DNA from 2 places in the Bacillus sp. FSL K6-0138 genome. Region 1 is predicted to be linked to the other one. Evidence: a T-box and tRNA genes for the amino acid it is inferred to sense, from the RefSeq annotation. Region 1 holds a T-box; the other holds one or more tRNA genes.
The links. A T-box is a leader RNA that pairs with one kind of tRNA and senses whether it is charged. The one in region 1 lies ahead of tyrS (tyrosine--tRNA ligase), so its partner is inferred to be a tRNA-Tyr.
Positions count from the first base shown of each region.

Region 2: it has a tRNA-Tyr gene. The T-box ahead of tyrS (tyrosine--tRNA ligase) is inferred to sense a tRNA for this amino acid. The anticodon was not compared.

Region 1 covers NZ_CP150286.1:2,214,225-2,224,209, forward strand. The annotation lists gene odhB (2-oxoglutarate dehydrogenase complex dihydrolipoyllysine-residue succinyltransferase) at 1-560, shown strand, start outside; gene MHB78_RS11775 (bile acid:sodium symporter family protein) at 607-1,578, opposite strand; gene MHB78_RS11780 (sodium-dependent transporter) at 1,798-3,153, shown strand; gene MHB78_RS11785 (superoxide dismutase) at 3,177-4,019, opposite strand; gene MHB78_RS11790 (prenyltransferase/squalene oxidase repeat-containing protein) at 4,016-5,908, opposite strand; gene MHB78_RS11795 (MarR family transcriptional regulator) at 6,050-6,559, shown strand; T-box leader at 6,553-6,771, shown strand; gene tyrS (tyrosine--tRNA ligase) at 6,876-8,048, shown strand; gene MHB78_RS11805 (cytidine deaminase) at 8,324-8,734, shown strand; gene MHB78_RS11810 (GNAT family protein) at 8,755-9,291, shown strand; gene MHB78_RS11815 (aldehyde dehydrogenase family protein) at 9,427-9,985, opposite strand, start outside.
Region 2 covers NZ_CP150286.1:222,839-232,823, reverse strand. The annotation lists gene glmM (phosphoglucosamine mutase) at 1-1,039, opposite strand, end outside; gene MHB78_RS01470 (YbbR-like domain-containing protein) at 1,060-2,376, opposite strand; gene cdaA (diadenylate cyclase CdaA) at 2,369-3,190, opposite strand; gene rsiW (anti-sigma-W factor RsiW) at 3,343-3,975, opposite strand; gene sigW (RNA polymerase sigma factor SigW) at 3,989-4,552, opposite strand; gene rocF (arginase) at 4,773-5,684, opposite strand; tRNA gene MHB78_RS01445 (tRNA-Gln) at 5,810-5,881, opposite strand; tRNA gene MHB78_RS01440 (tRNA-Tyr) at 5,886-5,970, opposite strand; tRNA gene MHB78_RS01435 (tRNA-Thr) at 5,978-6,050, opposite strand; tRNA gene MHB78_RS01430 (tRNA-Val) at 6,254-6,329, opposite strand; tRNA gene MHB78_RS01425 (tRNA-Glu) at 6,433-6,507, opposite strand; gene MHB78_RS01420 (DUF523 domain-containing protein) at 6,692-7,144, shown strand; gene murQ (N-acetylmuramic acid 6-phosphate etherase) at 7,315-8,232, shown strand; gene MHB78_RS01410 (MurR/RpiR family transcriptional regulator) at 8,248-9,105, shown strand; gene MHB78_RS01405 (PTS transporter subunit EIIC) at 9,126-9,985, shown strand, end outside.

The DNA.
Region 1 (9,985 bases):
AAGACCAATTCCTGGAGCAGCACGATGTCAAGCTTGGATTCATGTCCTTCTTTACGAAAGCCGTCGTGGCTGCCCTGAAAAAATACCCGCTTCTCAACGCGGAAATTCAAGGCGACGAGCTTGTTATCAAAAAGTTTTACGATATCGGAATCGCGGTCGCCGCTCCTGAAGGTCTTGTCGTCCCAGTCGTTCGCGATGCGGATCGAAAAACCTTTGCAGATATCGAAAGAGACATCGCTGAGCTGGCGAAAAAAGCGAGAAGCAACAAGCTGTCTCTCGGCGAACTTCAAGGCGGATCCTTCACGATTACAAACGGGGGAACGTTCGGATCGCTGCTGTCGACTCCGATTTTGAACAGCCCGCAGGTCGGAATTTTGGGTATGCACAAAATCCAGCTGCGCCCTGTAGCCATCGATGAAGAGCGCTTTGAAAACCGTCCGATGATGTACATCGCTTTATCTTATGACCATCGGATCGTTGATGGAAAAGAAGCGGTCGGCTTTTTAGTCACCGTGAAAAACCTGCTCGAAGATCCTGAGCAGCTTCTGTTAGAGGGATAAAATCAAAAAAAAGCTTTGGCCGCATGAGCGGCCAAAGCTTTTTTGTTTATGAAACGGCGGAAGATTGCGAGGTTTCGGACGCATTCTTCTGCTTCTTTGCTTTTGTGGCCCAGTAAGTCGCAAGCCATGAACCTGAAAGGTTGTGCCAGACGCTGAACACCGCGCTCGGCACGGCAGACAGCGGTGAAAAATGAGCGGTTGCCAGCGCCGCCCCAAGACCCGAATTTTGCATGCCTACTTCGATTGAGACGGCTTTTTGCGAAGCATAATCCATCCTGAAGCATTTTGCCAGCAAAAAGCCGAGCAGCAGTCCGAGCCCATTTTGAAGGACGACAACCGCAAAAATCAGCAGCCCGGATTGAATGATATTGTCCCGATTGCCGCCGACGACGGCCGCAACGATCGCGACAATCCCGATGACCGACACGAGCGGAAGCACCTGCACCGCTTGTTCCACTTGTTTTTTAAAGATAAACTGGACGATCAGTCCGAGAATGATCGGGAGCAGTACAGCCTGTAAAATCGAGACAAATAACGATGCGAAGGATACCGGCAGCCATTCTTTTGCGAAGAGCATAATGAGAAACGGTGTCAAAACAGGCGCCAGCAATGTTGAAATCGTCGTGATCGCGACAGACAGCGCCGTATTTCCCTTTGCCAAATAGGTCATGACATTTGAGGCGGTCCCGCCGGGGCAGCAGCCGACTAAAATGACGCCGACGGCAATGTCAGGCGGAAGGTTGAGTCCGTAAGCCAGCGCAACAGCAGTGAGGGGCATGACAGTAAATTGGACGATCACGCCGATTACCACGTGAAGGGGTTTTCGCAGCAGTTCTTTAAAATCGTCCGCTGACAGGGTCAGCCCCATCCCAAACATGATGACGCCGAGCAGAATCGTAATATAAGGGCTGATCCATGTAAACTGCGAAGGAAATGCAAACCCGAGCACCGCAAAGAGGATCACCCATATGGCAAAGGTCTTTCCTGTAAATTGACTGATTTTGACTAAATAATTCATTTGTCCAGCTCCTTACTGTGCAGAAAATCTAACAAAATTCGTGTCCTATTATTATAATTAATATTCTGAATAATTCAACACCGAAAAAATACACGGCCAATAATTTTATTATGTAAACTAAAAGAATTATTCGAAAACTTGACGGATTCAGAAATCGTTTTTAAAATGATACTTTGTAGCATGATTTGCAGGGTTGTCCTGAGAAGAAGAGGTGCTTTAGTGGAAAATAATCAAAATTCATGGTCATCAAAGCTTGGCTTTATTTTAGCTTCAGCCGGCTCGGCAATCGGGCTCGGCGCGATATGGAAGTTTCCTTACGTTGCCGGAACAAGCGGCGGCGGGGCGTTTTTACTTATTTTTATCCTTTTTACCTTATTGGTCGGGCTTCCGTTATTATTGGCTGAATTTATCATTGGCAGAAAGACGCAAAAAGACGCCGTTGAATCATACAAGGAGCTTGCGCCCGGCTCGCTGTGGCATTTGATCGGGCGGCTCGGCATCGTCACGTGCTTTATTCTGCTGTCTTTTTACAGCGTCGTCGGCGGCTGGATTATCATTTATATCTTTAAAGGACTGACGGGAGAACTTTCAAAAAATACGGATTATGCGAACCTTTTTGGACAAACGATTGCAGATCCGTTTCTCGTCCTTGTCAGCCAGCTTATCTTTATCATCATTACAATCATTGTTGTGGCAAAAGGAGTCAGCAGCGGAATTGAAAAAGCGAGCAGGTTTATGATGCCGGCCCTTTTTATCATTTTTCTGATCTTGATTGTCCGCTCGGTCACGCTGCCGGGGGCAATGGAAGGAATCGAGTTTTTCTTAAAGCCTGACCTTTCCCGCATAAAAGCCGAGACGGTGCTGTTTGCCATGGGGCAATCCTTCTTCTCTTTGAGCGTCGGGGTGTCTGTCATGGTGACATACAGCGCTTATTTGTCCAAAAAAGAAAATATGGTGCAGTCGGCCGTTTCGGTCACATTGTTAAACGTGTCAGTGGCGATTCTTGCGGGATTTGCGATTTTCCCTGCAGTGTTTTCATTCGGTTTATCTCCTGATGCGGGGCCGATGCTTTTATTCAACGTGCTTCCGTCCGTATTCCATCAGATGCCGTTTGGAATTGTCTTTTTATTGGCGTTTCTTATCCTGTTTTTATTTGCGACGCTCACTTCAGCCTTTTCGATGCTTGAAATTTTGGTCTCCGTTTTGTCAAAAGGGGATGCGAGAAAAAGGCGGATCTTTGCCTGGGCTGGCGGCATCGCGATATTTCTGTTCGGAATTCCTGCAGCATTATCGTACGGAGTGCTTCAGCATGTCACGATTTTCAACCTGTCAATCTTTGATGCGTCAGATTATCTCGTCAGCAACATATTAATGCCGATCGGCGCCTTTTTAATCGCCGTTTTCGTTCCGCTGAAAATACCGAAAGACGAGCTGTTTGCCGAATTAAAAGAAGGCTCTAATCTCAAGCGAAAATGGTTCGCCGTCTGGCTTCTATTAATCCGCTACGTGGCGCCAGTCGTCATCATTATTGTCTTTTTAGATGTAATCGGAGTCTTCAAATCCCTAAACTTTTGAGTTTAGGGATTTTTTTGTTCCGGTCAGTAAGGTTCCCACAGGACGCGTTTCGCCTGCACAAAGCGCCTTTCCGGCTCCCGCCAGTCTACGACGTTCCACCAATTGTCCACATATTTCGCTTTTTCATTTTGATACTGGAGATAGTATGCGTGTTCCCATACATCAAGCGGAAGGAGCGGGATGACGTCCCATTGGCTCATCATCTGATGTTTTTCTGCAATCAGAATCTCGAGGCGATGCGAGCGCGGCGCCCATACGAGTATTGCCCAGCCGACTCCTTCGACATGTTTGGCGGCTTCTGTAAAATGCTCCTTAAAGGCAGAATAACCGCCGAACGATCTGTTGATCATCTCCAGCAGTTCGCCGGACGGCCTTCTTTTGCCTTTCGGATTCATCGCATACCAGAAAATCGTATGCAAATAGTGTCCGGCTCCGTGAAATGCGAGCTCTCTTTCCCAATGGTTTACAAGCTGGTACTGTTTCGTCTGCCGCGCCTTTTGCAGTTCCCGTTCCGCTTTGTTGAGACCGTCGACATAACTTTGGTGATGCTTTGTATGATGAAGAAACATGATCTCTCTCGAAATATAAGGCTCAAGTGCCGAATACGAATAAGGAAGCCTTGGCAGACGATGGCCGCCGATCGGAACCATCCTGTACGGCTGGCGGTTCTCTTGAGCGCTGCTGCGGCTGATTGTCTCATAAACGGCTTCAGCCTGTTCATACCATTCCTGCTCAGTCGCATCGGCATCATCCAGCGATCGAAACAACCCATCTAACCGGCTTTCCAAAGAAGGATCATGCTTCACCTGTTCCTTCAGACGGTTGGCCCAAGACGCCAGCTCCTCTTTGTATACGTCTCTGTTCAATGTTTCTCCCCCATTTCCATTTGTTTAATAAACGCGCTTACAGCCAGCAGAGAAAACACGAAGGGATAGCTGTGATAGCGAATGTAAAATTGCTTCGGAAGCCCGATGCCCGTCGGATAAACGATGTGCTTAGGCTGATGCCGGCTTTGATCGATGAGAAAACGGATTCCTTTTTGAATATGCGGTTCGAGCGGGTCCGTATATTGCAGCAACGCGTCGAGCGCCCATGCACTTTGAACGATCGTGCTGTGGGGAAGGGGTGCAAACGTTTTGATTACACAGCTTTTGCACGATTCGCCCCAGCCTCCGTCACGAAGCTGAATAGACGCAAGCCAGCGCAAAGCTTTTTGGACAGCCGGATCGTCCGCCCGGACGCCGACTGCTTTCATCCCGGTCACTGCCGCCCATGTTCCGTAAATATAGCAGACGCCCCAGCGGCCGTACCATGAACCGTTTTCCTCCTGATTGTGGTAAAGCCAATGGAGCGCCCGCCTGATGACGGGATGGTCCTCCCTGTAACCCGCCTTAAGGCCGAGCAAATGCAGAACGCGGCCCGTCAGATCGGCGGTTGACGGATCGACTGCAGCCTCATTCGCCGACTCGATCGGCAGACTTCCGATCAAAGGATGGTTGACGTTTTTTTCAAAGGCCGCAAAACCGCCGTCCCTGTTTTGCATCGACAAGAGCCAGGCGAGTCCCCGGTTCCAGTCGGCCGTTCGTCTGTTAAAAGGTATCGCTTTTAACGCCGCTGCTGTATCGTCCAAATCCGGATTGTTCGTGTTGATATTCGAAAATCCCCAGCCGCCCGGCGTTGCATGCGGATTGAAAACGGCCCAATCCGCTTTTTTGGCATGCTGCCTTTTTTCCAGATAGTCCGCCGCAGAGGAGACGGCAGAGCTTTTTCCGGGCATTCCGGCTTCCTGCATCGCAAAGCTTAATAATGCTGTATCCCAGACGGTTGATGTGGAATTTTCCAAATAAAGGCCATCGCCTCCTCCGCACGGAGAAATCAGCCCCTTCACCCCGCTGATCGCTCTTTTGATTACGGGTGCGTGTTTTGAGATCCCGAGTGAAAGCAGACTGTAAATCATAAATATCGTCGCGCTCGCATAGCTGTACAGCGTACCATCTTGTTCGATTCTGTCCAGCATGTATTTTTTTCCTGCTTCATACCCAAGGTTGTGAACGTAAACCGGCCCCTTTAAAAGTTCTTTCCATTGCAGGTTGAAGGGGTAATAGCGCCGTTCATGAAAAGAGCGGATGCTGAGCCACTCCAGCGGATTTTTTGACATGTTTTCATCTAGGTGGCGCAGCGAGCCGATCTGCTCGTTCTTCAGCGAGTATTTTTTATTTAGCGTGATGGCCATCGGAACGAAATGAATTCTCGCATATGTGCTCAAATGATAGAAATGCAGCGGGAAAACCGGAGGGATCAGCAAAAAAGACAGCGGCAAATACAGTCTCGGCCACGGATACAATCCGTTTGCTGCAAGCATCCATTTCGTCATGAAGTGGACGCGTTTTAATCCGCCTTTGGATTTAATAAACGCCTCCGCTTTCTGCATATGCGGTTCATAGCGGTTGTACAATCCTGAAGCCAGCATGCCGGTATATCCCTGCACAGTCGCCGTCAAATTTCCGGCTGTCTCATCCGGATAATTTCGGAACGTCCCGTCACCATCTTGCTTCGACCTGATTCGTCTGGCAAGAGCGGAGGTTAGAGAAGGGTCATGATCCCCGAGAGAAGTCAGCAGAAGAATCAAAAAACTGTTCGTCATGACAGACCCTTCAAAACAAAACCTCCACGATCCGTCCGGCTTCTGTTTGTTTAAAAGTTGTTCAAGAGTCTTTTGCCTGAACGCTTTTACCTCTTCCAGTAAAGAATGCATTCTTCTCATCCCCTTCATATTAATCTATTCGCCTGCATGATTCGTCATGCATCATGATAAAGAAGCTGTTGCATGTCAGAGGCATTTCTGTTAACATCGTTTCATAGCTAACGATTTTGAAAATTAAAGGAGGGATGTGTGATCCACGTATTTGATGAAGACGGAACATTGCTTCCGGAAGAAAAGGATGCCATCAATGCATTAACCAAATTGCCATTAAAGGAGCTCAATTTAGAGGCGGTTGCCGTTTGTGCCAATTTATACCGCACAGCACAGCTCCTGAAGAATAAAATGGAGCAGGAGGTTCTCTCAGAGCATCGATTGTCATGGACGGCGTTTTCGATCCTTTATGATTTATGGGTATGGCGGTCAATGGAGACGAAAAGGCTGGCGGAAACATCGGGGGTCAGCAAAGCGACAGTCTCAAATATCACGAAAACCTTGGAGCGGAAAGAGCTCTGTTCTCGGAAAACCGATCCAAGGGACAGGAGAATCGTTTACGTCGCCATTACCGAAAAGGGGAGAGAGGTAATGGAAAATCTGTATCCCCGCTTTCATCAAGGCGAAACCGAACTCGCCGGAAGTCTTGAAAAAGAAGAGCAAAAGGTTATGGTCGGCCTGCTCCGAAAAATCATCAGAAATAATGAATAGCGATGATGGGGTCTTAGTAGTGATGGTTTCCCTGTATCAAGAGAGCCGGTGGACGGTGTGAACCGGCACAAAGATCATCATGAATTACCGCCCTTTGAGCTTTCTTTGTGAACAAAGAACGGGCGGACCGTTATACCGAATGAGCGGAAGAACGATCATGTTCTTCAATTAGGGTGGTACCGCGTGCAATCGGCAAAAATCACGTCCCTTTTCACAGAAGGGATGTGTTTTTTTTATTTTTAAAAAGGAGGAAATTAACGTGAGTCATGTTTTGGAACAGCTTTCAGAAAGCCAAATCAAAGAAGTAAGGAGGCAAATGGAGATCTACACGCAAGGAGCAGAGGACATCATACCGGCCGAAGATCTTGAGCTTAAGGTTGCCAAATCGGTCGTTTCCGGCAGGCCGTTGAACATTAAGCTTGGTCTTGACCCCTCAGCTCCGGACGTACACCTCGGCCATACCGTCGTTTTAAATAAGATCAGGCAATTTCAGGAAAACGGTCATAACATCCAGTTGATTATCGGTGACTTCACAGGGAAAATCGGCGACCCTACAGGCAAATCGGCCGCCAGAAAGCAGCTGACAGATGAAGAAGTAAAGCATAATGCCCGAACGTATTTTGAGCAATTTGGGAAAATCATCGATATGGAAAAAGCAGAACTCCACTACAACTCAAAATGGCTGTCCAGGTTACATTTTGAAGACGTTATAAAGCTCGCCGGAAAAATAACGGTGGCACGGCTTTTGGAAAGAGACGATTTTGAAGAGCGGCTGGCGCTTGGAAAACCGATTTCGCTGCACGAATTTTTTTATCCGCTCATGCAGGGATACGATTCTGTTGTACTGGAGTCGGATGTTGAACTTGGCGGAACGGATCAGCATTTCAACGTCTTAATGGGCCGGCATTTTCAAGAAAAATTCGGAAAAGAGAAACAGACTGCCATACTGATGCCTTTATTGGAGGGGCTTGACGGGATCGAAAAGATGTCTAAATCGAAGAACAATTACATCGGCATTGATGAAAGCCCGAATGACATGTACGGAAAGACGATGTCCATCCCTGATCAATTGATCACAAAGTATGCTGAACTTGCAACAGACCTTTCGGCTGAACAAATCAAACAACTTCAGGCAGACCATCCGAAAGACGCCAAAATGTTTTTGGCGGGAACGCTTGTCAGAATGTACCATGGCGCTGAAGCAGCAAAACGAGCCGAACAGCACTTTACCGCAGTTTTTCAAAAAGGAAGCCTCCCTGATGAAATGCCTGAAGTTCGCTGGCAAGGCGTAAAACACATCCCGGTCATCGATTTGCTCGTTGAATTAAAGCTGCAGCCTTCTAAAAGCGAAGCCCGGAAGATGATCCAAAACGGCGGGGTGAAAATTGCCGGAGAAAGGGTCGATGATCTGCAGCAAACGGTTATCGTTAAAGACGATTTAATCGTACAAGTCGGAAAACGAAAATTTGTCAGGTTAAAAGTTTCATAAAAAACAGAAACGGCGGCTTTGAACACTGGAGTTTCAAGCCGCCGTTTTGTCTTTCATACGCGGAAAGCGGAGGACCGATTAAACAGGCGATTGTCGGCGGTGTTTCTGCTCAGGAACCTGAAATCGTTCGGATCGGATCCAAAAGAGGAAGGGGGCGGCCATCGCCATTAAACGAAGCCTGTAAAACTTGTTTACCCCGTGGGAAAAATCAGGTATCGTTTAAAGGGATACATATACAAGCTGCACCGGACACACAAATAATGGAGGTCAAAAAAATGAAGGTAGAACAAACGCTGTATGAAGCCGCTGTTGAGCTCATTAACGCAAGGTACCCTTCCGGATGGGGCGGAGCGGCCGCGATGTATACGGAAGAAGGTAAAATCCTCACGAGCGTTGCACCGGAGGTCATCAACGCTTCTACAGAATTATGCATTGAAACAGGCGCCATTTTAGAAGCGCACAAGCTGGGCGCGAAGATCACGCATTCCATTTGCGTCGTCAGAGATGATGAACATTCCGGATATAAAGTGCTCACGCCTTGCGGGGTATGCCAGGAAAGGCTCTTTTATTGGGGGTCTGAGGTGAAAGCGGCTGTTACCGTCCCTGACGGCGGCCTTGTCTTTAAAGCATTAAAGGAGATTCAGCCGTTTCACTGGTCTGCTGCATATCAAGAAACTGATGCGTAATCAAGGGGAGGAGAGTCTAAATGGAAAGAGGCCGAACCGTTTACTTAAGACCCGTCAGGAAAGAAGATATGGAGAGCTTCTACAGAGCCGTCCAGGATGATGACATCAGGTATATGACCGGAACAAGACGCGTCTTTACAATGGACGAATTATATGATCATTACGAACGGATCACAAATGATGGTACACGTTATGATTTTGCGATTTGTTTACAGGACGGCGATGAGACGATCGGCGATTTGTCGATTTTGGACATCGACCGGGTCAACCGGAAAGCCGGATTCAGAATTGCGCTCCACGGCCGGGACCATTTCAACAAAGGGTACGGCACTGAAGCCGTTAAACTGGCGCAGCAGTTTGCTTTTGAGAAGTTTCAATTAAACCGGCTTCAGCTCGAGGTGTTTTCTCATAATATCCGGGGTGTGAAAGCATACGAAAAAGCCGGGTTCAAAAAGGAAGGAACGTTGAGGGAGGCCCTTTATATGAACGGTCGATATTCAGACGAAATCATCATGGGGATCCTGAAAAAAGAATATGACAGGCGAAAAAGCGATTGACTTCTCCCTGTTTTTAAACAGCAGAGGCTGGGGCGCGGCAGCAACAGCTTGAAATGAGCCGAAACAAAGGATAATTCCGAACAAAAAACACCGTCCACAATGTGGACGGTGTTTTGCCTTGGTGGAAAAAAGATGCTACTCCATACTGATCCATACGCTTTTCACTTCAGTATAATTATCCAAAGCGTATGATCCCATTTCCCGGCCGAGGCCGGACTGTTTATAGCCGCCGAACGGCGATGCCGCGTCAAACGCATTGTAGCAGTTGACCCAAACGGTGCCTGCTTGCAGGCGGTCTGCTATATAATGGGCGTTTTTCACGTTTTCCGTCCAAACACCGGCGGCAAGCCCGTATTCCGTCCGGTTGGCGCGTTCGATGACTTCGTCGACCGTTTCATAAGGGATCGCGGCCAGGACAGGGCCGAATATTTCCTCTTTTGCGATCGTCATGTCATCCTCAACATTCGTAAACACGGTCGGAGAGACGAAATATCCTTCCTCATAAGGGCATGTTCCGCCGGCGGCAATTTTCGCGCCTTCCTGGCGGCCTTTTTCAATATATGAAAGAACCCGTTCATGCTGTTCTTTGCTGACAAGCGGTCCCATTTGCGTATCTTCGTGAAGCCCAGCACCCTGACGAATGGATTTTGCATATGCGGCCATTTCATCGATGACTTTATCGTATTGGTCTTTA
Region 2 (9,985 bases), 2.0 Mb from region 1:
TGATCGCCGAAAGCAGTCCGTCTCCAGTTGTATTGTAGTCAAGGAAGATCAGATGCCCGGACTGTTCACCGCCTAGATTATAGCCGCCGTTTTTCATGGCTTCGACGACATAGCGGTCGCCGACTGCAGTCTGAACGCTTTTCACGCCTTCCGCTTCTAGCGCTTTGTAGAAGCCGAGGTTGCTCATGACGGTGGAAACAACCGTATTTTCCGCCAAACGGCCCTCCCTCTTCAAGTACTTCGCGCATATGTACATGATTTGGTCGCCGTCGACAACATTCCCTTTTTCATCTACAGCGATTAAGCGGTCGCCGTCGCCGTCAAACGCCATGCCGACGTCAGCGCCTTTTTCTTTTACAAATGCGGCAAGTGCTTCTGGATGGGTCGAACCGACGCCGTCATTAATATTTAAGCCGTTCGGAGACGTGCCCATCGTAGAAACATCGGCATCAAGATCGGCAAACAGGTGCGTGGCCAGCGAAGACGTCGCCCCGTGCGCGCAGTCGAGCGCGATATGAATGCCTGTGAAATCCTCGTCAGCGGTCTGCTTGAGAAATTGCAAATACTTTTGTCCGCCTTCAAAATAGTCGTTCACCATCCCAAGATCTGCTCCGACAGGCCTTGGCAGGTTGTCTTCCGGCAGATCCATGAGACGCTCGATTTCAAGCTCCTGTTCATCGGAAAGCTTAAAGCCGTCGCCGCCGAAAAACTTGATTCCGTTGTCCTGGACGGGATTGTGCGAAGCCGAAATCATCACTCCGGCTTCAGCATCCATTGCTTTCGTCAAGTAAGCTACGCCGGGCGTTGAAATAACACCGAGGCGCATGACTTCGGCTCCGATCGAGAGGAGACCGGCGACAAGAGCCCCTTCCAGCATATGTCCGGAAATACGCGTGTCACGGCCGATCAGCACTTTGGGACGTTCTTTATCTTTTGTGAGGACATAACCGCCAAAACGTCCGACTTTAAAGGCCAGCTCTGGTGTAAGTTCACTGTTTGCCACACCTCTCACACCGTCTGTTCCAAAATACTTGCCCATTCATATCGCTCCTTTTTGATTCATGAAGGTTGTGAATCTGTTTCAGAATGATCCTGTTCTTTTTCATCCTGACCTTTGTCATTTTCATTTTTAGATGTTTTAGAAGAAATTCTAACTTTAACACTTTTCTGCGGCAGCGACCATGTGATATTCTGCGGTCCGTTTACTTCAAGTTTGACGTTATGGTCGCCGTCGCTCAAATCGGCTGCATTCAGATAGAGCTCGATGTCTGACGGCTGAAGCTTTGATATTGCGGCATCTGAACCCTTTGCCGTAATATCCAGCTTGCCGGTTTTCGGGTCAAGAAACTCAAGATCCTGACTGTCGCTCAGCCCGACGGTTTTGATTGAAACGTTCTTCAGTTTTTTCTCTTCTGCTTTGTCAACTTTCACTTTGATGGTCACTTTTTCAGGCGACACTTTTTTGGCCCCTTCCGGCACCGGAATATCGGCCTCTATTTGAGTGTCATCTTTAATTTTACTTAAATCGATTTCAGTACCGTCGACAAATTCTAACGAATCAAGGACATTTTGCGGTCCGTAGACGGTCGCTTCCCCAGGGCTCATATCCAGGCTGGAAATGCTGATGCCGTCAGGAAGGCTTCCTTTTCGCTCAAGCTTGATCGGCACCTTTTTGCTCGGACTCGTCACCGGAACGGTGATTTTGACGACGGACGGAGCGACTTCGACCGGAAGAACGTTTCCGTCCGTGTCATAAACCGTAAGCTTAGCTTCCTTTTCAACCGTCTGATCCACGCCTTCCAAATTGATCGTCGCCTTTATGCTCGCGATTCTGTCGATCACGGCTTTCGCACCGGTGACGCTGACGTTTTTCGGATTGACGATCGGCTGCTCCGGCGAATAGCCGTCCTTCATTTTATTTTTATTGTAAAAATCGGCTTCGACCGGAAATTCTTTCGTCGTCTTTTCTTCGATCGTTACGGTTGCCGCCGAAGGATTGATCGAAACGCTCAGTCCTTCGGCAACATTCCTCGCCTTCAATTCCACTTTATGTCTGCCGGTTTTCAGATTCTGCATATCGGCATAGATTTCAAAATCCTTCACTTGCCTTACTTTCTTAACAGTTCCCGTCGGTCCTTTGATCGTGACGTTCACGGTTTGCGGCACGCCTGTGACGACGTAATTTTCATCATCATAATATGCTTTTACCGGTATATCGGTAAGGGTTGCTTCATCAGTCGTCGCGGTAGGAAAGAATGATTCGCCCGGTTTCTTAGGGGTCGGCGCTTGTGCGCTGTGGACCGCAAAATAAAGCAGAAACGCGAACAATAACGCGACTAGTTTGACGGCCCAGGGATTGTTTAAGAATTTATCCATTTTTCTTCCCCCTCCAATACCAGCGAGTTGAGGAAGTTTCCCGCGAATTTTTTTTGAACTCCGCTTCAAGCATTTCTTTTAATGCTTCTTCCGTTAAATCACGGTGAAGGTCTCCGTTTTTGGCGACGCTGATGCCGCCGGTTTCCTCGGATACAACGATCGTCAGACTGTCGGTTACTTCGCTGATCCCGACCGCCGCTCTGTGTCTCGTGCCAAGCTCTTTCGAAATAAACGGGCTTTCTGACAGAGGAAGATAACAGGCAGCTGCGGCGACCTCGCTGTTTTTCATGATCACGGCGCCGTCGTGAAGCGGTGTATTCGGAATAAAGATGTTGATCAATAGCTCAGAGCTGACCTTTGCGTTTAAAGGAATCCCCGTTTCTATGTAATCGCCCATTCCGGTTTCCCGTTCAATGGTTAACAGTGCGCCAATCCGCCGTTTTGCCATATATTTGATCGCTTTTGTAATCGCTTCGATCGTTCTCTTCTGCTCCTCTTCTTCAGGATTCCCGCTCCTGGAAAAAAAACGGCCGCGGCCAAGCTGTTCGAGCGCTCTCCTCAGTTCAGGCTGGAAAATGATGATGATCGCCAGGAACCCCCAAGTGATCGCCTGGTCAACCAGCCACTGCAGCGTGCTTAACCCCAAATACTGGCTGGCCACCCGGACAAGAACAATGACTACGATTCCCTTTAAAAGCTGAACCGCCTTCGTTCCGCGGATGACCATCATTAGTTTATATATTACGTACCAAACAAGGAGAATATCAACGGCATCGCCGAGGTACTGCAAGAAAGGGATATCCTCAAAAGCCATTTCCTCGTCCTCCAAGAATTCAGTCATTAGTAAAGTTAATTTGTTTTCAATATCGATTGTTTATCATTTTATATACAGAGGGTATTATACCACACTTTTATTTCCCAAGTGAAATGGCGGCCCCTGCATAAGAAAAGAGAAAGCCATTAAAGTCAGCTTTGCTCTTTGTCTTTTGAATCATCGGCGCCGAAAACCGCTTTTCCGGCTGATTTGATTTGATACCAGATCCAATCAAACGCCTCGTTGATTTCGTGGATCTGACCGGTGACCTGTCCGGCTGAAGCTGTATATTTTTCCCCGTTTATGATCGTTACATCGCCATCGATCTTGCCCTTGATAATCAGCTTGCCGTTTTTAACGGTAACATCGCCTTTGACGACTTTGCCTTCAGGCACGGTGACGGTGTTGTTTTTCACGACCAGATTAGGCTGGTTGGACACGCTGAAATCATGATCATTTTTCCAGCTTGAGAAAAGGCTGCCGCCCATTAGAATGATAAACAACGCCGCCGCCACGATAAACGGATGAGCTTTCAGCCATCTGTTAATGGAAACCGCCCGCTTTTCCTTAGGCAGATTAGCCAGCACATTGGCCGTAAAGTTTTCCGGAGCCGCAAGATGTGACGTGCTCTGCACAAGTGCAATCGACTTTTCCATTTCGCGAAGGCGTTTTTTGCATCCTTCGCATGACTGCAAATGACTTTTAAGCTCCGTCTCCTCTTCCGGAAGAATGTCTCCATCAAGATATTTGTGCATAAGCTGAACAATGTGCTCCGGACAGCTCATTTCATCACCCCACTTAAAGATCCCTTAATTGTTTTCTGAGAGCCTCTCTCCCCCTGTGTATTCTCGTTTTCACGGTGCCTACGGGGATGTTTAAGATTTCGCTGATCTCATTTAGCGAGAGCTCGTCAATGTACTTTAATACGATGACCGTCCTGTATTTTTCGGGAAGCCTTAAGATTTTTTCCTGAATGGTACTATGCAGTTCCAAGGAAAGAACTTCATCCTCTGGAAGCGCAACGTCTGCTGCAACCTGTGAATACATTGTAAGCCCTTCTGTCCCTGCCACCTCTGCATCCAAGTAATAGTCCGGCTTTTTTTTACGGATACGATCGATGGTCAAATTGGTTGCGATTCGATAAAGCCACGTGGAAAATTTCCGGTTAATATCAAAACTGTCGATATTCACGTATGCTCTGATAAATGCTTCCTGCGCAATATCTTCCGCCTCATGCGCATTGCCAAGCATACGGTAGCAAAGCTGATAAATTTTGTCCTTGTAAATATCCACGATATCCGCGAATGCATTACGATCGCCTTTTTTCACCTGTTTGATTCTTTTTTTTATCATTGTTTCCATATTTATCTAACCTCTGCCTTCACCGGTCTTTATGTATACGAGTTGATGTTTGAAAGGTTTCACTGAAATTCATAAAAATAGTTTAACAAAAAATTGGCAGAGTGTTGATGGTTTCAGGGGCCTCAGGCCCTTAATATTAGCTTAAAATTATTATACATCATAAATATTTCGAAATTGAGATTTATGATGAAACGATCAGCGGCCGATCCGGCCGCCGCTCCTACAGCAATTTTTCTCCGAACAATGAACCCATTAACGCAACAGCCGTCTCAGCCGTCCTGTTTTTCTCATCCAATATCGGATTCACCTCAACAAACTCGGCAGACGTTACTAAATTGGATTCCTCCAGCATTTCCATGGCCAAATGACTTTCCCTGTAGCTGATCCCTCCTGCAACGGGCGTCCCCACGCCAGGCGCATCATTCGGGTCAAGGGCATCCAGATCAAGCGACAGATGGACGCCGTCCGTCCGTTCCCGCAAATATTCAATCGTTTCCTCCATAACCCTCGTCATGCCGAGGCGATCGATTTCATGCATCGTATAGACCTTGATTCCTTGTTCTCGAATCAGTTTCTTCTCCCCATCATCAAGCGATCTCGCTCCAATGATGACGATGTTCTCCGGCTTGACCTTGGCACCATCCCCATAAATGCCGGTCAGCCGTTCATGCCCGATCCCCATGCTGATCGCAAGCGGCATTCCATGAATGTTGCCTGAAGGAGACGTTTCCTTTGTATTGACATCAGCATGAGCGTCATACCAGATCACACCCAAATGATGATAATGCCTTGCAAGTCCGGCAAGCGTTCCGATCGCGATGCTGTGATCCCCGCCGAGAACGAGCGGAAACGAACCTGAGGCAACGATTTTATCAACCGTTTGAGCGAGCTTTAAACTCGCATTTGTAATCGCTTTCAAATTACGCAATTCTTCTGATGCGGATTCCCCGCCTTCCCTTTCATCCTCCCTCTGGCCGATTGTGATATCCCCCAAATCTTCGATATCCCGAGAAAGGCTTTCCAAACGTTCATTGACGCCGGCACAGCGAATCGCACTCGGCCCCATGTCAACTCCCCGTCTTAATTGGCCTAAATCCATCGGCACGCCGATCATCGAAATCTTTTTTAACATCACATTTCCCCCTTTCAGATCTTCATTGTACCGCCTGATTGAAAATTGACTCAACAAGACATTTTTTTGAATAGTTATACAAAAAAGGCAAAATAAAAAGGACATCCAAACAGGATGTCCAAAAACTGGGCTAGCTGGATTCGAACCAGCGCATGACGGAGTCAAAGTCCGTTGCCTTACCGCTTGGCTATAGCCCAAAAATGGTGGAGGGGGACGGATTCGAACCGCCGAACCCTGAGGGAGCGGATTTACAGTCCGCCGCGTTTAGCCACTTCGCTACCCCTCCAGAACAGTGCCGGCCAGAGGACTTGAACCCCCAACCTACTGATTACAAGTCAGTTGCTCTACCAATTGAGCTAGACCGGCATAATCAATATGAACATTTTACAAGTAACAGCGTCAAATCGTCGTCCCGAACTCGGAAAGCTTATTCGCGGAAGCCTCTCCTTCGGTACGCTGAAGCCGATACTGCCGAAGCAGATTCGAACGTGCTCTACCAATTGAGCTAGACCGGCATATATCAATACCTTATGCAAAAGCAAGTGCGTTTGACACCGCTCTGCAAAAAATGGTGGAGGATGACGGGATCGAACCGCCGACCCTCTGCTTGTAAGGCAGATGCTCTCCCAGCTGAGCTAATCCTCCGACGTACAGGACGTACTAGTGCATGCGTTGCAACAGGACGTTGCGCTCTTAGCATGCCTTCCTTTAAAAGCTCCGGTATGCCCCTTCTGCTTCTAAAAAATAATGGTGACCCGTACGGGATTCGAACCCGTGTTACCGCCGTGAAAGGGCGGTGTCTTAACCACTTGACCAACGGGCCAAAACCGATTGTTTCCGGCAGCTCTCGTAAAGCTGACAAAAGTTATTATATACAGGTTGCTGCATATTTGTAAAGGGGTAATTTAAAATTTTTATTTTCAAATTTTTCGCTGAAGTTTTTTACAAATAAACGCCGATTTTGATTACACTGTTAGTATCTGAATACAGAAAAGGGGTACACGTACATGATATTGGTCAGCTCTTGTTTGGCAGGCGTTGAATGCCGATATGACGGGAGGCACAGCTATATTGATAAAATCAATCAACTCGTTGAAGAACAAAAAGCAATAATCGTCTGTCCCGAATTGCTCGGAGGTTTTCAAACGCCAAGGGAGCCTGCGGAAATAAACGGCGGAACAGGTGAAGACGTTTTAAACGGGAATGCCGTCATTCTGACTAAATCGGGCGAAAACGTTACGGACCTTTATATAAAAGGAGCTTACAAAACGCTTGAGATCGCAAGAGAGATTCAGGCGGACACCGTCGTTTTAAAAGAAAACAGTCCATCCTGCGGAAGCAGCAACATATATAATGGAAGCTTCTCCGGCCAAAAGATTGCCGGAAACGGCATTACAGCGGCTCTTCTTAAAAGGGAAGGCTTTCGCGTCATTTCTGAGCACCAATTGGATGAACTATAAACCGAAGTGCAGTCTTTGACTGCGCTTTATTTTATTCTTCAGCATCAATCTTTAGAACCGTTTTAAAATAAAATTTCATAATTTCCAATTTTATGTTGAAATAAAATTCCATTAAAAATATACTGAAAATTAAGAAATATATATGCCATTTTTGATCAGGAGGATTCCGGATGAAAAACAGCAATCTCAGCTCCTTAACGACCGAGCGCCGCAATGAAAATGCAAAGCACATCCATCAGGCGGACACATTGGACATTTTAAAAATCATGAATGAAGAGGACAAAAAGGTGGCTGAAGCGGTTGAAGCGGTATTGCCGGATGTAAAAACCGCAGTCGATTATGCAGTCGGGTCATTGCAGAAAGGGGGACGAATCATCTACATTGGTGCGGGCACAAGCGGACGGCTCGGCGTACTCGATGCAGCGGAATGCCCGCCGACATTCAGCATTTCTCCCAATACTGTCAGAGGGCTTATCGCAGGAGGCCAAAAAGCATTATTCGAAGCCGTCGAAGGTGCCGAGGATCGTGAAGAGCTCGGAGCACAAGACTTAAAATCCATCCATCTGTCAAACAAGGATACCGTCATCGGCATTGCCGCCAGCGGGCGAACCCCTTATGTATACGGCGCTCTGAAATACGCCGGAAAAATCGGTGCAAAAACGATTTCCTTAACCTGTAACAAGCAATCGGCAATCAGCCAAGCGGCCGAACACAGCATTGAAGTGATCGTCGGTCCCGAGGTTATCGCGGGATCGACTCGAATGAAGGCGGCAACCGCGCATAAAATGATTCTGAACATGATCTCGACAACATCTATGATTCGATTGGGAAAAGTTTATGAAAACTTGATGGTCGATGTGAACGTAAGCAATGAGAAATTAAAACAGCGGGCGATCCGCATTATTCAAACCGTTACAGGAGCTGAACTGCAAACGGCTGAAAAAGCGCTGCAAGCGGCCGGTAACCGCGTAAAAACGGCTATCATCATGATCAAAACAAATACGGATGCCGCTGCAGCGGAGAAGCTGCTGAAGCAAGCGGAAGGCAATATCGAAAAAGCACTAGCGGCAAACGAAAAAAACGCGTGAAGGAAGGAGAAAGCCATGGCCGCAGGAGGATTAGACATGATCCGCACGATGCTTCACAAGCTTCCGCAGTCTGAACGGAAACTGGCCGAATATATTTTGGAAAATCCGCAGGAAATCGTCAACAGCACCATCCAGGAAATCAGCGGAGCCGCAAATACGAGCGGAGCCGCAGCGATCCGGCTCTGCAAATCGCTCGGGCTAAAAGGATACCAGGATTTAAAGCTGCGAATCGCCGGTGATTTAATGAGATCTGCAGATCAAGGCTACCGGGATATAGAACCGCAGGAACCTCTGTATTCAATCGCTCAAAAAACAGCGAGCAATTCCATTCAGGTGATCCGCGACACATTGGACAATATTGACCAACTCGAACTCCAAAAAGCGATTCAAATGCTGATCACAGCGGGGACGGTCCACTTTTGCGGCATCGGCGCCTCAGGGATTGTCGCACAGGATGCCCAGCAAAAATTTTTACGAATTAAAAAAGGGGCTACCGCATTTACAGACATGCACCTTATCGCATCATTAATCGCCAATGCTGACGAACATGACATTGTATTCGCCATTTCACATTCCGGCGAAACCCGTGAGATCATCGATGTGCTGAAGCTGGCAAAAGAACGCGGCGTGAAAACGATCGGTTTAACCCGCTTCGGACAGTCAGCCGTTTCTTCAATTTGCGATGTTGCTCTGTATACGTCATGTTCGAATGAAGCGCCGTTTCGAAGTGCTGCAACCTCCTCTCGTTTAGCCCAGCTTTATATGATTGACATTTTGTTTTTAGGTATGGCCGCAAAGCGTTATGAAGAAACGATTCAATATATTGATCAGTCAAAAGCGGCCATTCAAACAATGGGAGCAAACAGATCTTAACAACAAAGGGGGAATTGTCAATGAGCGAACAAAAGAAACATGCCGGCTTGGCAAAGCGCATTCTGGAACTTGCGGGAGGAGCGGCGAATGTCGCGGACTATACCCATTGCATGACGCGTCTGCGGATCACGCCAGTTGATAAAGAAAAAGCAGACATCGATTCAATTAAAGCGCTTGAAGGAGTCATCGGCGTCGTCGAAGCCGAAACACTGCAAATCATACTCGGTACAGGCGTTGTTCAGCATGTATCAGATGAATTCGGGGAGCTGCTCAAAAAAGCGGATCACTTTAACGTAAAGGAAGCAGCAGCCAAAAACAAAACCGCAGTTTCAAAGAAAAACGCCACACCCTTTAAACTGTTTTTACGGCGGATCGCAAGCATTTTTATCCCGCTTATTCCCGCATTAGTGGCATCGGGTCTGATCACGGGCATCACCAAAGCCGTGATCCAGGCAGGGTGGCTCGCCGAAAAATCCCAGCCGGCCATCATCTTAACCGTCATCGGCTCCGGTTTATTTGCGTATTTGGGCATCCTTGTCGGCGTGAACGCGGCGAAAGAGTTCGGCGGCTCCCCGGCACTCGGCGGCTTGGCCGGTATTTTGATCATCAATCCGGCCGCCGCTGATATCAACCTTTTCGGCGCAGCGCTTCTCCCTGGCCGGGGCGGATTGATCGGCGTTCTATTCGCCGCCATTTTCATCGCCTTTATCGAAAAGCGAGTCAGGCGTTTAATTCCCCATTCACTCGATATCATTGTCACACCTACCGTCTCCCTTCTGCTCACAGGAATCGTCACTTACGTTATTTTCATGCCGGTCGGCGGCTTTATTTCTGATGCGATTACTTCGGGACTTTTAGCCATATTAAATATAGGCGGCAT